Regions from separate parts of the Parabacteroides sp. Y3-G-102 genome, predicted to be linked through region 2. Evidence: riboswitches for the same ligand, from Rfam matches in the RefSeq annotation. Region 2 holds a riboswitch; the other holds the start of a gene.

Region 1 (7,527 bases), on a different contig from region 2:
GAGTACAAAGCCCAGAAGTGGCGGCTCGCTGGAATAATAAATGTGCAAGCTTTAGTGGAGGGCATCGGTCACGGTATCTTACGGTCGTTGATAATCCCGATGAGGCGGATTTCGCCATCGTCTTTATGACGAGCCCGAACAGTGGTACGGGGTATGATAAATCCGATCGTGAGAAAGGTGCAAACGGTTATATGCCTATCAGTTTACAGTATAATGATTATACCGCTACCTATGCCCGTAACCCAAGTTTGGCGGGGGAGATCCGTTTGAGAATTTCACGAACCGTTCTTATAAAGGTAAGTCCGGTGAAGCAGCTAATAAGCAGGATATGCTTTCTGTTTTGGAGACAAAGGCTAAAATGAAAGGTAAGCCTGTAATCGTATCTTTGGAGATGGATAAGCCCACGATTATGTCCGAGTTCGAGGGTTCGGCGGATGCCATTCTGGTGAACTTCGGTGTACAAAACCAAGCGGTCTTGGATATCATCAGTGGAAAAGCCGAGCCTTCCGCTTTGTTGCCTTTGCAGATGCCGGCAGATATGCGTATCGTGGAGGAGCAATTCGAAGATGTTCCCCGGGATATGAAATGCTATACGGATAGCGAGGGCCATCTGTATGATTTCGCTTTTTGTATGAATTGGAAAGGCGTTATCGATTATGAGCGAGTGACTAAATATAAATAGAGTAAATTACATTTTTGTGTTTTTGTGGCTACGGTATCTATATATAATGCCTAAATTTGCATGGTAATATTATTAAGTGCAGACCATGAAAATTATGACATTGCAGGGAACGGACAAATTGTTATATGAACTTGTCGCACCTTTGGTCATGAATCCAGCCATTTTGCGACAAAATAACAATTACCCTTTTAAAACATCTCGTAGCCACGTTTGGTATATAGCCTTTCATGAAACAGCTGTTGTTGGTTTTATGCCTGTAAAAAAAGGACATCTCTATTACTCTATAGACAATTATTTCGTGAGTGGTGATGATCCTTCGGTATTGAGTGAACTTCTTGAAGAAGTCATAAAGGATTTTTCATCTCAAGCTTCACTTATGGCTGTTGTGCATAAACGTCATGTAAAAGTGTTCTCACAAAAAAAGTTCCAGACATGTGTTGAGTGGAAAAATTATGATAAAATGCATTATTTACCGGAGGTAGAGTCATGATGCGAAGAATGGATGTGTACGAGGCGACAGAGAAAAGATTGAAGATCATTTTTGATTATTTCGATTACGTATACGTCTCTTTTTCCGGTGGAAAGGATAGTGGTGTACTGTTGAATTTGTGTGTAGATTATATTCGTAGATACGCTCCGGGACGAAAATTAGGTGTATTTCATATGGATTATGAGGTTCAATACAGCCAGACGACCGAATATGTGGAAAAGGTTTATGCCGCTAATTCCGATATCCTTGATATTTATCATTGTTGTGTTCCTTTTAAAGTCCAGACATGTACATCTATGTTTCAACAATATTGGAGACCTTGGAGCGAGGAGTACCGGGATATCTGGGTTCGAGAGATGCCCCATTCATGTCTCCGGGCGAAAGACTTTGACTTTTTCAAGGAGGACATGTGGGATTATGATTTTCAGAATATGTTCCCTTTTTGGTTGTATCAACGGAAAATGGGCCGGCGTATATGTTGCCTTGTTGGTATCCGTACCCAAGAGAGTTTTAATAGGTGGCGGGCCATACATAGTGATAAGAATTACAGAAAACTAGCTAATTATAAATGGACTCGCAGAATGAATTATTCTATATATAACGCATATCCTATTTATGATTGGAAAACTCAGGATATCTGGATAGCGAACGGAAAGTTCGGTTGGACATATAATCATTTGTATGATTTGTATTATCAAGCAGGGGTGCCTTTGTCCCGGCAACGTGTGGCGAGCCCATTCATATCCCAAGCGATATCCACACTGTTCATTTACAAAGTTGTCGATCCCGACATGTGGGGGAGGATGGTTGGACGTGTAAACGGTGTTGGCTTTGCCGGTATATATGGGAATACCTCCGCTATGGGATGGAGGGCTATCAAGTGCCCAGCCGGGTTCTCTTGGGAGAAATATATGTATTTTCTCCTAAATACTTTACCCAAAGAAACTCGTGAGAACTATTTGAATAAGTTAAGAGTCAGCCGTAAATTCTGGAGAGAAAAAGGAGGATGCCTCAGTGAGGAGACTATCGCTAAGTTACGGGCGGCTAATATTCCTATCATTGTGGAAGAATGTACCGCTTACCATACGGATAAGAAACCGGTACGGATGGAGTATATCGATGATATCAATATACCTGAGTTTAAAGAAATCCCTACTTACAAACGTATGTGTGTTTGTATTTTGAAAAACGATCATACATGTAAGTATATGGGTTTTTCCCAGACAAAACGAGAAAGGGATATGAGAAAAGAAGTAATGGACAAATATAATTTTTATAAGCATGGGAAACTTTGTTAGTCCGGCATATGGTGTTAGGGCTGTCCCTATAGAAAAAATTGTAGCCAACAGCTATAACCCTAATATCATGGCACCACCGGAAATGCGATTATTGGAACTTTCCATTTGGGAGGATGGCTATACGATGCCTTGCGTCTGTTATTATCTTGAAGAGGATGATTTATATGAGATAGTAGATGGTTATCATCGTTATCTGGTTATGAAGCAATCTCAAAGGATTTATGATCGTGAGAAAGGAATGTTGCCTGTAACGGTGATTGAGAAAGATATTTCAAACCGAATGGCTTCAACCATTCGCCATAACAGGGCTCGAGGGATGCACAACTTGGAACTTATGACGGAGATTGTTACGGAGTTGGTCAAATCTGGGATGTCTGATAAGTGGATCATGCGTAATATTGGAATGGATAAAAATGAGTTACTTCGGTTCAAGCAGATTTCGGGATTAGCTGAATTATTCCGGGATAAAGAATTCGGTTGGTCTGATGACTGGTCGGAAGAAGATTAAGCTTCTTACATTTTGTTTGGCTGAGCGTTTTTTGCCTTTTATGGCTCTGTTGAGTACATATATACTAATTTTTTGTACATTTGCCCCCGACTTATCACATAGGGGTGCCCGAGTCATACGGGCTGAGATTATACCCATCGAACCTGATCCGGGTAATGCCGGCGAAGGGAAAATAAGGTAGAACTAGGAAATAAAGGGGGCGTTACCTCTATGTGCTCCCTGATGTTTAAACTTTAATTAGTTATTAAGATGGAACAGATTGTTTCAAGTGGAATCATTGACTCTTACTTCGAGAAGTTGAAGAGCAACTTGTCTGTGGATGTAGCGATCGTGGGAGGGGGACCTTCCGGTATCGTGGCCGCTTATTTCTTGGCGAAAGCCGGTAAGAAGGTGGCGTTGTTTGATCGTAAGCTAGCTCCCGGTGGAGGTATGTGGGGCGGCGCTATGATGTTCAACGATATCGTGGTGCAGGAAGAGGCTATCCCGATTATCAAGGAATTGGGCGTAAGCTATAAGGAAGGTGCTAACGGCACGTATATCATGGATTCGGTACATACCACTTCCGCTTTGATTTATCAGGCGACGAAGGCGGGCGCTACGATCTTTAACTGCTATTCGGTAGAGGACGTGGTGTTTCATAACGATGCCGTAGCCGGTGTGGTAGTGAACTGGGCTCCGGTAATCCGTGAGGGGATGCACGTGGATCCGTTGACGATCATGGCAAAGGCTGTCTTGGAAGGTACGGGGCATGATTGCGAGATTGCCCGTGTGGTAGCCCGTAAGAATGATATCCAATTGAATACACCGACCGGAGGCGTGATCGGCGAGCGTTCCTTGAATGTGGAGCTGGGTGAGCAGACGACGGTGGAGAACACGAAGGAGATCTACCCGGGATTATTCGTTTCCGGTATGGCCGCTAACGGCGTAAGCGGTAGCTTCCGGATGGGACCGATTTTTGGCGGTATGCTGATGAGCGGCAAGAAGGCTGCTGAGTTGATCTGCGAAAAACTTGGGAATTGAAAATTGAGAATTGAGAATTGAAAATTATTGATAGCTGTATCTTTAATTTTCAATTCTCAATTCCCAACGGTTTTTCCTTGTCTCAAGAATAAGAATCCCGTTATGATCAACGCCGTGGATAATCCCGTATAGAATACGGAAATGAAAGAATTCGGCAGTAAATGGAACGTGCGGATCGTGATCCCGAAAGCGATCATGAAGATCATGATAATCCAACCTTTCACGTCGAAGAAAGAGAACGGGCAATGTTTCCCGTTTTTCCGGGAGATCCGTTCGGAATGTTTATAGAAAAGCCGTTTAAAGACCAAATTGAAGAAAAGTAAGAAAACGATGGTCGCTTCCCCGATCTTGAATAACCAATAATGGGTATCGTTTAACCATGTGATGATACCGATGCGTAAGATATTGATACCGGCGAAAATCCATACGCAACCGGCGGTATATAATAATACCTTTTTATTTACTCCAAACTTCATCTATCTTTTTATTTACCGCAAACTTACAACATTCATGTAAAAAACGGAAAAATATCCTTATCTTTGTGCCATGCGTGAGAAAATGAAACAGAGGATTGTACAATACGTGGTGCTGATGGCCGGCATCTTGGCATTGCTTTCTGTGGTTATCCCTCACCATCATCACCGGGACGGGATGCCTTGTTATCAATCCTTGACCGCGGAGCAAGCGCATGGCGATAAAAGCACTGATACGCATGATTGCGGTTGCGACGGGCATAACTTGGCCTATTTCAGTACGCATATTTCTCATTTTATGGATGGAGATGTGGATATACATCTGATGCCGTTACTCGTCTTATTTGATTACATTTATCCACCTGAACCGGCGTTTTGCGGACAGCTCCTTGATCACGAGAACGCCCCCTACATTGAGTCGCTGCACGACACTTGGATAGTGAGTGCCTCGGGACTTCGTGCCCCTCCTATGTCTTGATATCTCGTTTGTGAGAGTGGGTGAGGACAGACTTGCCCCTATCTATTTATTATTAACGATATCAAGATTTTTTACACAATGAAGAAAATATATTTGGTAGGTGCGATGTGCGCTTACCTGTTTGCCGGTTGTGCGGGAAATGCGTCGCAAGCCGGACACGATGAGCATAATCATGAATTAGAGGCTCACGACCATGAGCATGAAGGTGAGGATCACGATCACGATCATGATCATGAGGGACATGAACACGAAGGCCATGACCATGAGCATGAGGCTGGTGGTACCCATCCCGGCGAGATTGTCTTTAAGAAAGCCTTAGCCGAGGCCGTTGGTTTGCAGACCGTAACGGTTAATCCCGCTCCTTTCACGGATGTGATTAAGACGAGCGGACGAGTAATGGCAGCGCAAGGGGAGGAGTCCGTGATCGTCGCTACCGTCCCCGGCGTGATCTCGTTTGGTAGCTTGCCGTTCGTGGATGGTACGGCGGTACGCAAGGGACAGGCCGTGTTGAGTATCGCTTCCAACGCCCTCTCGGATGGAGACGTGGCGGCAAGGGCTAAATTCGCTTATGAGACAGCGAAAAAGGAATACGAGCGTATGCAAGCCTTGGTAGGCGATAAGATCGTATCCGCCAAGGATTTCGAGCAGGCCCGCTTGAATTACGAGAACGCCAAGGTCGCTTATGAGGCGATAGCGGGAAAACAGACGGCGAAAGGCGTGTCTGTAGTCTCTCCCTTGAATGGTTACTTGAAGAACATCCAAGTGAAAGAGGGTGATTATGTATCCGTAGGCCAGCCTTTGGCTACGATCTCGCAAAACAATCGTTTGGTATTGCGTGCGGACGTGTCTGAGAGGTATTACAACGATCTTCCCATGATCCAAACCGCTAATTTCATGACTCCGTATGATAACGCTCTCTATAAATTGTCTGATTTGCGTGGACGGTTGTTATCGTATGGAAAGGCTTCCGATATGAACTCTTTCTATGTACCGGTGACTTTCGAGTTCGATAATAAAGGAGCGGTTATCCCCGGTTCTTTCGTGGAGATCTTTTTGTTGACAAAGCCGATGGAGAATGTCTTGAGTGTGCCTGTCTCCGCCCTTATCGAGGAGCAGGGCGTTTATTCGGTATTTATCCGTCTGGATGAGGAAGGCTATAAGAAGCAATGGGTGACGCTGGGAGCGAATAACGGCTCGGAGGTACAGATCCTTTCCGGATTGAAACCGGGCGATGAGGTCGTGACCCGTGGCGCTTACCAGATCAAGTTGTCTTCCGCTTCTAACGCGATACCGGCTCATAGCCATAGCCATTAATAGGAGGGACGTTGCATGTTAAATAAGATAATTTATTATTCATTGCACAACCGGTTGGTAATCTTGGTTTGTGCGCTATTGCTGATGATCTGGGGTACGTACACGGCGTTTAATACGGACGTGGATGTGTTCCCGGACTTGAACGCCCCGACGGTCGTGATCATGACCGAGGCGAACGGTATGGCTCCCGAGGAGGTGGAACGCTTGGTGACATTCCCTGTGGAGACTGCCGTGAACGGTGCGATGGACGTGCGGCGTGTACGTTCCTCGTCTACCACCGGATTCTCCGTGGTTTGGGTAGAGTTTGATTGGGGTACGGATATTTACCGGGCTCGTCAGATCGTGTCCGAAAAACTGGCTGTCTTGGGTGAGAGCCTTCCCGAGAACGTAGGTAAACCGACCTTAGGCCCGCAGTCATCCATCTTGGGTGAGATGATGATCCTCGGTTTGACCGCCGATTCCACGTCTTTGTTGGACTTACGTACGATCGCCGACTGGACGATCCGTCCCCGTTTGTTGTCTACGGGCGGTGTGGCGCAGGTGGCCGTGATCGGTGGCGATATTAAGGAGTACCAGATCTTGTTGGACCCGGCTCGTATGAAGCACTACGGTGTAGGGTTGAACGAGGTGTTGGATGTTTGTCGGAATATGAACCGGAACGCCAATGGTGGTGTATTGTATGAGTTTGATAATGAGTATATCATCCGGGGAGTCTTGTCTACGTCGAAGGCGGAGGAGATCGCTCAGGGTGTGGTGAAGACTGTGAATGAGTATCCGGTTATGCTGGGTGATATCGCTACGGTTAAGATCGGCGGTAAAAGCCCGAAGTTGGGAACCGCTTCCGAGCGGACAAAGCCAGCCGTGCTGATTACCGTGACCAAACAGCCGGATACGAGTACGGAGAAGTTGACGGAGAAGCTGGACGAGATTGTTGTCGATTTGCGGAAGAACTTGCCGGCGGATGTACATGTCTCTACGGATATATTCCGCCAGAGTCATTTTATCGATAACTCTATTAATAATGTAAAGAAGAGCTTGTTTGAGGGTAGTTTCTTCGTGGTGATCGTCTTGTTCCTGTTCTTGATGAATATACGTACGACGGTGATCTCGTTGGTAGCCTTGCCGTTATCTTTGCTGGTCTCTATCATCGTATTGCACTACATGGGATTGACGATTAACACGATGAGCTTGGGAGGTATGGCGATCGCTATCGGTTCCTTGGTGGATGACGCTATCGTGGACGTGGAGAACGTGTATAAACGAA
Region 2 (7,527 bases):
GTGCTCACGTTTCACAGCGGCGTCACGTTTATCACGACGGTATTTAGCCCCCTTATTATTCTTATTATTCTTGTTGGTCAAGCGAGCCAAAGTCTCCTTGATCTGCTTTTGAACATCCTCTTCGCTAACTTCCGCTTTCACCGGCTTCTTCAAGCGAGGCTTACGGTCGTTATTCGGACGATCGTCACGATTCGGGCGCGGATAATTCGTACCCGGCGTATTATTCACGTCTACTCGATCTTTCTTGATACGTTTACGCTTCTTCTTAGCGTCACCTTCCTCACCCGGTTTAGCAGGAGCGTTCGGTTTAATCAAAGTAGGCGAATTCGGACTCTTATGAGGAGCGCCCGGACCGTTGCTATTATTACCCGGCCGATTGTTATTAAACTTTTGCTTCTCATCACGCTCTTTCCGCTTCTCCTCCTTCGTTTTCTTCTTCGGACGAGTCGATTGGTTAAGCGCATCCAAGTCAATCTTACCGGTTACCTTGATCTTTGATTCCAATTTAACCGAGTTCAAACGGAAAAGATTATCGTCTTTTTCCTCGGTCTTCTCTACTTCCTGTTCCGGTTTCACACTTTCCACCTTAGGTTCCGCAACAACCGGTTGCTTCTCTACGGTTTTTTCTTTTTCCACTTCCACTACTATAACTTTTTCTTCTTTTTTCTCCGTGGGAGCCTGCGCAGGCTGCGCGGGTTTAACAGGAGCTTGAGCAGCGGGAGCGGCAGGCGCTTCCTTCACTTTCGGCTCTTCCTTTACCTTAGGCTCTTCTTTCACCTTCGGCTCCTCTTTAGCCTTCGGCTCTTCCTGCTGTTTTTTATGTTGTCCACCATCCAAATCGATATGACCCTTCATTACGATCTTAGGCCTGAATTCTTCCGGTATCACTGTCTTTATTTCCGCAGTCTTCTCTTCTTTCACAGAAGGAGCCTCTTTCTGCGCACGATCCGCCGCAAAATTACGATCTTTCTCAGGCAGATCCTTTCCAAACTCTTTTACGAGCAAAGCATACTGTTCATCACTGATCCTCGTGTTGGGATTATCCTCAACCGAGAACCCATTCCGGTGCAGGAACTCAACCACCGTGTTGATTCCCACGTTCAATTTTCTCTGTACTTGAATTAATTTTATAGGCATATCTAACTTTGTCGTAATACTTATTCGTTACCTTCATCTTCAAATTCCGCAGATAAGATAGCTAAAAGATCGTCCACGGTCTGCTCTTCCAGATCGGCACGTTCAATAATCTCATTGCGGTTCATAGCAAGGACGCTCTTCGCCGTATAGCATCCTATATTCTTCAGTGCGTCGATCACCCAGCTGTCGATCTCGTCGGAGAACTCATCCAAGTAGATATCCTCCTCGTCCGCTCCTTCGATATCACGGAATACGTCAATCGTATACTCAGTCAACATACAAGCCAACTTAATATTCAGACCACCCTTACCGATCGCTAAAGAAACCTCCTCCGGACGTAGATAAACCTCAGCTTTCTTTTCTTCCTCATTTACACGGATAGAAGAGATCTTAGCCGGGCTTAAAGCACGCTGGATAAACAAAGAGAGATTTGAGGTGTAATTAATCACATCAATGTTCTCGTTTCTCAACTCGCGAACGATTCCGTGAATACGAGAGCCTTTCATACCTACGCAAGCACCCACCGGGTCAATACGGTCATCGTATGACTCGACAGCCACTTTGGCACGCTCTCCCGGGATACGGGCGATCGCCTTGATCGTAATCAAGCCATCATTAATCTCCGGAACCTCCAACTCGAACAACCGCTGCAAGAAGACCTTATCCGTACGGGAAAGAAGGATCTTCGGGTTGTTATTATAGTTATCCACACGTTGAACGATCGCACGTACGGTCTCTCCCTTACGATAGAAATCGGTCGGGATTTGCTCGGATTTCGGCAGTAGCAACTCATTACCATCGTCATCCAGCAACAGGATTTCTTTCTTCCACACCTGATAAACCTCAGCGGCGATGATGTGGCCGATTTTATCCTTATACTTAGCGTACAAGCTGTCTTTCTGCAATTCAAGTATCTTTGAAGCCAAAGTCTGGCGCAAGTTTAAGATCGCACGACGTCCGAAGTCCGCGAAATGCACCTCGTCGGTCACTTCCTCGCCCACCTCACAGTCGGCGTCGATTTTACGGGCCTCCGTCAACGTAAGCTGCAAGTTCTCATCCTCCAATTCATCATCAGCCACAACCGTACGGTTTCTCCAGATCTCGAAATCACCTTTCTCAGGATTGATAATCACGTCATAGTTCTCATCCGTGCCAAACATCTTGGCGATCACGTTACGGAACGAATCTTCCAAAACGCTAATCATCGTATCTTTATCGATATTCTTCAACTCCTTGAACTCCGCAAGGGTGTCAATCATACTGATTGTTTCCTCTTTCTTGGCCATAATCTTACTTGAATCTTATTAAGTATTTTGTATATTTTATTTCATCAAATGTATACGACTCATCCTCTATCACGGTTACCTTCCGCTTAGCGCCCTCCGGTTTCACCTTCTTCTCGACAGAGACAACCACACCGTTCTCGTCGGCAGATTTCAACACACCTGTCAGCTTCGAGCCGTTTTTCAACAGCATCTCCACCTCGTTTCCGATGTTCTTGACGTATTGGCGAAGTACCTTAAAAGGAGAAGTAATGCCGGCGGAGCCAACCTCCAGCTCATAATCCTCGACGTCACGATCCAGATGCTCCTCCAAATACCGGCTCAACTCAGCGCAATCATCAATGCTTACCGCTTCATCGTTATCAATTTCAACGACTATCAGGTTCCCCGGTTTAATCACTACGTCTACTAAATAATTGCTTGAAGAGGCTAGTTTTTCCTCTACTAATTGGCTTACCACTTTCTTTTCTATCATACACATATCTGTTAAGAACAAAAGAAGGGGACTACCCGCCCCCTCCTCAACTTCACTTAATCGCCCGCAAATATACAAAAAATCAATGAGTTCTCAAAATATCCTCATCTTTTTGCAGAAAAAATTAATACGACACAAACCGGATTACGATCGATAGTAATCAGAATTAATATCTATAGAAATCCGATTTACTATTGATAGTAATATTTATTAACATTTTTATGCCTATCTTTGCTGCCGAATACGAAGGGGTGCTCGCGGAATCCTTCACGAAAGGAGCGGGCTGAGATCATACCCATAGAACCTGTACAGGTAATGCTGTCGTAGGGATTCATGCTTCTCCGATCCTTTCTATTCATCTATTTAGTTTTAAAGCAAAAAGATGAAAAGATGAAAAATGTATTGGTTATCTTGGCCGGCTCCTTGCTGGCTACAACCGCCAAGGCACAAATGCCTAGTCCGGTCGACTCCTTGAAAATCTCAAAAGACGTATCTTTAGATGAAGTGGTTATTACCGCTACCAAAGTCGGGAAAGAGACCCCGGTAGCTTATAGCGACATCTCCAAACAAGAACTAAGCAGCCGGAACAACGGGCAAGGTATCCCATTCCTTATCTCCCAATCCCCGTCTGTTATCATGACCTCGGATGCCGGAACGGGTATCGGTTACTCCGGTTTTCGTATCCGGGGTACAGATGCGAACCGTATCAATATCACGATCAATGGCGTACCGGTTAATGACTCCGAGTCTCATACCGTATTCTGGGCTAATATGGCCGATATAGCTTCCTCGGTAGAATCGATCCAGATCCAACGAGGCGCCGGAACCTCTACGAACGGAGCTGCGGCTTTTGGCGCTACGGTCGCCATGCAGACCGAGAAACCGTCCTTAAAGCCTTACGGCGAATATTCCGTATCAGCAGGTTCTTTCGGTACGCTGAAACATACGGTAAAAGGCGGCACTGGATTACTTTACGATCATTTCGCTTTCGACGCCCGCTACTCCAATATCCGTAGCGACGGCTTTATCGATCGTGCCTCCGCCCGTATGAGTTCTTACTATGCCTCCGCCGCTTTCTATGCCGATAATACATTGATTAAATTCCAAGCCTTCGGGAACAGCGAGAAGACCTATCAAGCATGGAACGGTGTTCCGTCTTATTTACTTGACACAGATCGTAGCTATAATCCATGCGGAGAATATGAGGAAGATGGAGTGAAGAAGTTTTATAACAATCAGACGGATAATTATTGGCAACACAACTACCATTTAATGGCCAGCCAGCGTATCGGAGATTTCTGGAATATGAACCTGACCCTTCATTACACCGACGGAAATGGATATTACGAGGATTATAAATCGAAAGCCAAATTCAGCAGTTATAAACTACCGGAATATATCGATCCGGAGGGTAATACCGTAAAAAAGACGGACCTTGTGCGCCGTAAATGGCTCGACAATTATTTCTATGGAGCCGTTTATAGCGCAAACTATCAACGTGACAATACCCGCCTTACGCTGGGAACCGCCGTCAACAACTATGTAGGCGATCATTTTGGCCGGGTAATGTGGACCAAAAGCGCAAACGTCTTGCCACAACCGGATTACGAATATTATCGCAATACCGGTAAGAAATTAGACTACAACGCATACGCTAAATTGACTCAACGTCTTTCCCCTCTTTTCACCGGCTATCTGGACTTACAATACCGTGGGATCCATTACACCATTAAGGGAAACGATGACAAAGCCGGGGAAGGACTGGACATTCGTAAGAACTGGAACTTCTTCAACCCGAAAGCCGGAATAAACTTCCATAACAATGGCCATAACGCCTTCGTCTCTTTCTCCGTCGCTAACCGGGAACCGAACCGTGACAATTTCACGGAGGCAGGCCCCGAGGAACGTCCTACCCACGAGACCTTATATGATTACGAGGCCGGTTATAGTTTTGGTAACGACCGTTTCCGGTTTGGAGCCAATCTCTATTTCATGGATTACAACAACCAATTGATCCTGACCGGCAAGATCAGCGAGATCGGCGAGGCCCTCACTTCCAATATAAAGGATAGTTACCGAATGGGTATCGAGCTTACCGGAGGTGTACAAATCACCTCTTGGCTAAATTGGAGCGCGAACGTAACCCTCAGCCAAAATAAAATCAAGCATTTCGTGGAATACGTGGATAATTGGGATACCGGAGGACAAGAGATCAATGATCTAGGCACAACGAATATAGCTTTCTCACCCAATCTAATAGCGAACAGCATGTTCGATTTCGTTTACAAAGGGTTTATCGCAAGTTTCAACTCACAAATAGTAGGCCGCCAATACATAGACAATTCAAGCAGCAAGGATCGTTCCATCGATCCCTACTTTATCAATAGCCTACGTATCGGTTACGCCTTCCAGCCTAAGTTCATGAAAGAAATAACCCTAGACGTGACTATCAACAACCTCTTCAACGAGAAGTACGAGACCAACGCATGGGTATACTCGTATATCGAAAACGGCACACGTAAAAAGGATGACGGTTATTTCACCCAAGCCGGCACGAACGCCATGGCCAGGATCACCTTCAAATTCTAACTTAATTTTCAATTATCAATTATCAATTACTAAAATGGTTTGGCTAGAATACTTCGGAGTAATAACCGGTCTGCTCTATCTCTTTCTAGAGATTAAACAACATAAGGGCATGTGGGTGGTGGGATTCCTCACCTCCCTCGTGTATGTCTTTGTCTTCCTGTCCGCTAAGATTTATGCGGACATGGGATTGCAAACCTATTACGTAGGAATCAGCATATACGGTTTCTATCAATGGACCCGGAAGAAACATGAGATACACACGGAAAACGACAGTCTTCCCTCCGACCGTATCCTATACACCCATCTGAGCCTTCCGCTTTTCGTGGGGATTATCGGAACATTGGCCGTTGTATTCGCCATCTTATGGTATCTCCTTCATCAATTCACGGACTCTCCCATCCCCGTAGGCGATGCGTTCACCACGTCGGTAGGCATTGTCGCTACTTGGATGCTGGCAAGGCGAATTATCGAGCATTGGATTTTTTGGGTAATCGTAAACCTCGTTTCCGTATATCTTTATTACCTTCGGGGCTTGTATCCGACGATGCTACTCTATTTTTGCTATGCGACACTAGCCATTGTGGGCTATTACAATTGGCGGAAGAAAGGGGAAGAGTTTTAATTTATAATTTATGAATTATGGGAGATAATACGGAAGTGAAGGAAAGAGGATGTGTGATCGTAGCGAATGGGAGATTTCCTTCCGCTGAGTTACCCTTGAGATTATTAAAGGAAGCGAAAACGATTATCGCTTGTGATGGAGCCGTAAAGACACTTTATGAAAAGGGTATTCATCCGGACGCTATCGTAGGAGACTTGGACAGTATACCCGCCGACCTGCGCAAACGCTACGCAGACCGAATCCACCATGTAGAGGACCAAGAGATCAACGACCTCTCCAAATCCATCCGCTTCGCCCATGCCCAAGGCTATCGAGAAGTTCTCATATTAGGAGCTACCGGATTGCGTGAGGATCATACATTGGGAAATATATCCCTTCTTATGGAGTATGCCCCCTTATTCAAGCGGGTGGAGATGTTATCCGACTATGGTCTTTTCACACCTATCTTAGAAACAACGACTTTCGCTTCTTATCCGGGGCAACAAATCTCCATTTTCGTTCTTTATCCCGAAGGGGAGATTAGTACAGAAGGACTCCGCTGGCCCATTTGCCAACGAAAGCTCACCTCATGGTGGCAAGGAACTCTCAACGAGGCTTTAGGAAATCAATTTACCGTCACCCTCTCCCCAGATTGCCGGGTGATCATTTACAGGGAAGCTCCCCATACAAAAAAATAGTCCTGAAAAGTATCACTACTTTTCAGGACCGTTACACCCCTCAACTTTACATGCTTAAATAAGAAGCGTTCGCTTCCTTATCAAGCAGATAATTTTTTTAACTCATTCTCTTTCCATTCGGAAAAACCTTCTACCCTATCCCTTATCTGGAACTGTAGCTTATCGTCGGCAACCAACTTCAGCACAGCCGTAGGAGAAAGGGGCAAATACATATCATTCACGGCGAAAAAAGCTTTCAGTAAAACCACGTCATAGTCATCGTGGATTACTTCTTTCTTTAATACAACCGAAACCTCCATCTGAGTCAGATAGTAGGCTGAACGTTCGTATGCGCACCAAGCATCTCCTTCCAGATACAGATAGACATTGTTTGGATTATCTACCTCATGAGGCAGAACCAACTCTACTACATCTGATGCTTGTTCCATATAAAAGAAATTATTATTAATATTTGTCTTCATGACATTTACAAATTAAGTGCCTTCTACCCTATACATAGGGAGGAATAGCTATCATTTTACAGCGTTGAAACTATCAAATACCGCATTATCCTCTATTTTCTTGCGCAATTCCTCTAAATTTATCGCCGCGGCCTTTACTCCCATATCCTGAGCCTGCTTCAATAGAGATTCCGCTTCCGTCAAATCACCGGTCAACATACTTAACACTCCTTTCGCATGAACCGCCTCCGGGGCGTTCCCCGCTTTCGCCAAATAGTTCTTAGCGGAAGCATAATCACCCTTG

What was found. Region 2 has a riboswitch for thiamine pyrophosphate ahead of NBH16_RS13780 (TonB-dependent receptor). Riboswitches for the same ligand answer to the same signal wherever they lie in the genome.
Region 1: another riboswitch for thiamine pyrophosphate. It lies ahead of NBH16_RS20385 (sulfide-dependent adenosine diphosphate thiazole synthase); the one in region 2 lies ahead of NBH16_RS13780 (TonB-dependent receptor).

The regions. Positions count from the first base shown of each region.
Region 1 is NZ_JAMOKU010000056.1:16,391-23,917, forward strand. Features, by position in the region: gene NBH16_RS20360 (hypothetical protein) at 1-362, shown strand, start outside; gene NBH16_RS20365 (glycoside hydrolase family 3 C-terminal domain-containing protein) at 329-682, shown strand; gene NBH16_RS20370 (hypothetical protein) at 768-1,172, shown strand; gene NBH16_RS20375 (DUF3440 domain-containing protein) at 1,169-2,470, shown strand; gene NBH16_RS20380 (IbrB-like domain-containing protein) at 2,454-2,978, shown strand; TPP riboswitch at 3,069-3,165, shown strand; gene NBH16_RS20385 (sulfide-dependent adenosine diphosphate thiazole synthase) at 3,228-3,998, shown strand; gene NBH16_RS20390 (hypothetical protein) at 4,055-4,474, opposite strand; gene NBH16_RS20395 (DUF6769 family protein) at 4,545-4,949, shown strand; gene NBH16_RS20400 (efflux RND transporter periplasmic adaptor subunit) at 5,028-6,263, shown strand; gene NBH16_RS20405 (efflux RND transporter permease subunit) at 6,279-7,527, shown strand, end outside.
Region 2 is NZ_JAMOKU010000025.1:66,991-74,517, reverse strand. Features, by position in the region: gene infB (translation initiation factor IF-2) at 1-1,137, opposite strand, end outside; gene nusA (transcription termination factor NusA) at 1,158-2,423, opposite strand; gene rimP (ribosome assembly cofactor RimP) at 2,428-2,895, opposite strand; TPP riboswitch at 3,133-3,243, shown strand; gene NBH16_RS13780 (TonB-dependent receptor) at 3,286-5,484, shown strand; gene pnuC (nicotinamide riboside transporter PnuC) at 5,519-6,106, shown strand; gene NBH16_RS13770 (thiamine diphosphokinase) at 6,124-6,783, shown strand; gene NBH16_RS13765 (hypothetical protein) at 6,864-7,244, opposite strand; gene NBH16_RS13760 (DUF3868 domain-containing protein) at 7,296-7,527, opposite strand, start outside.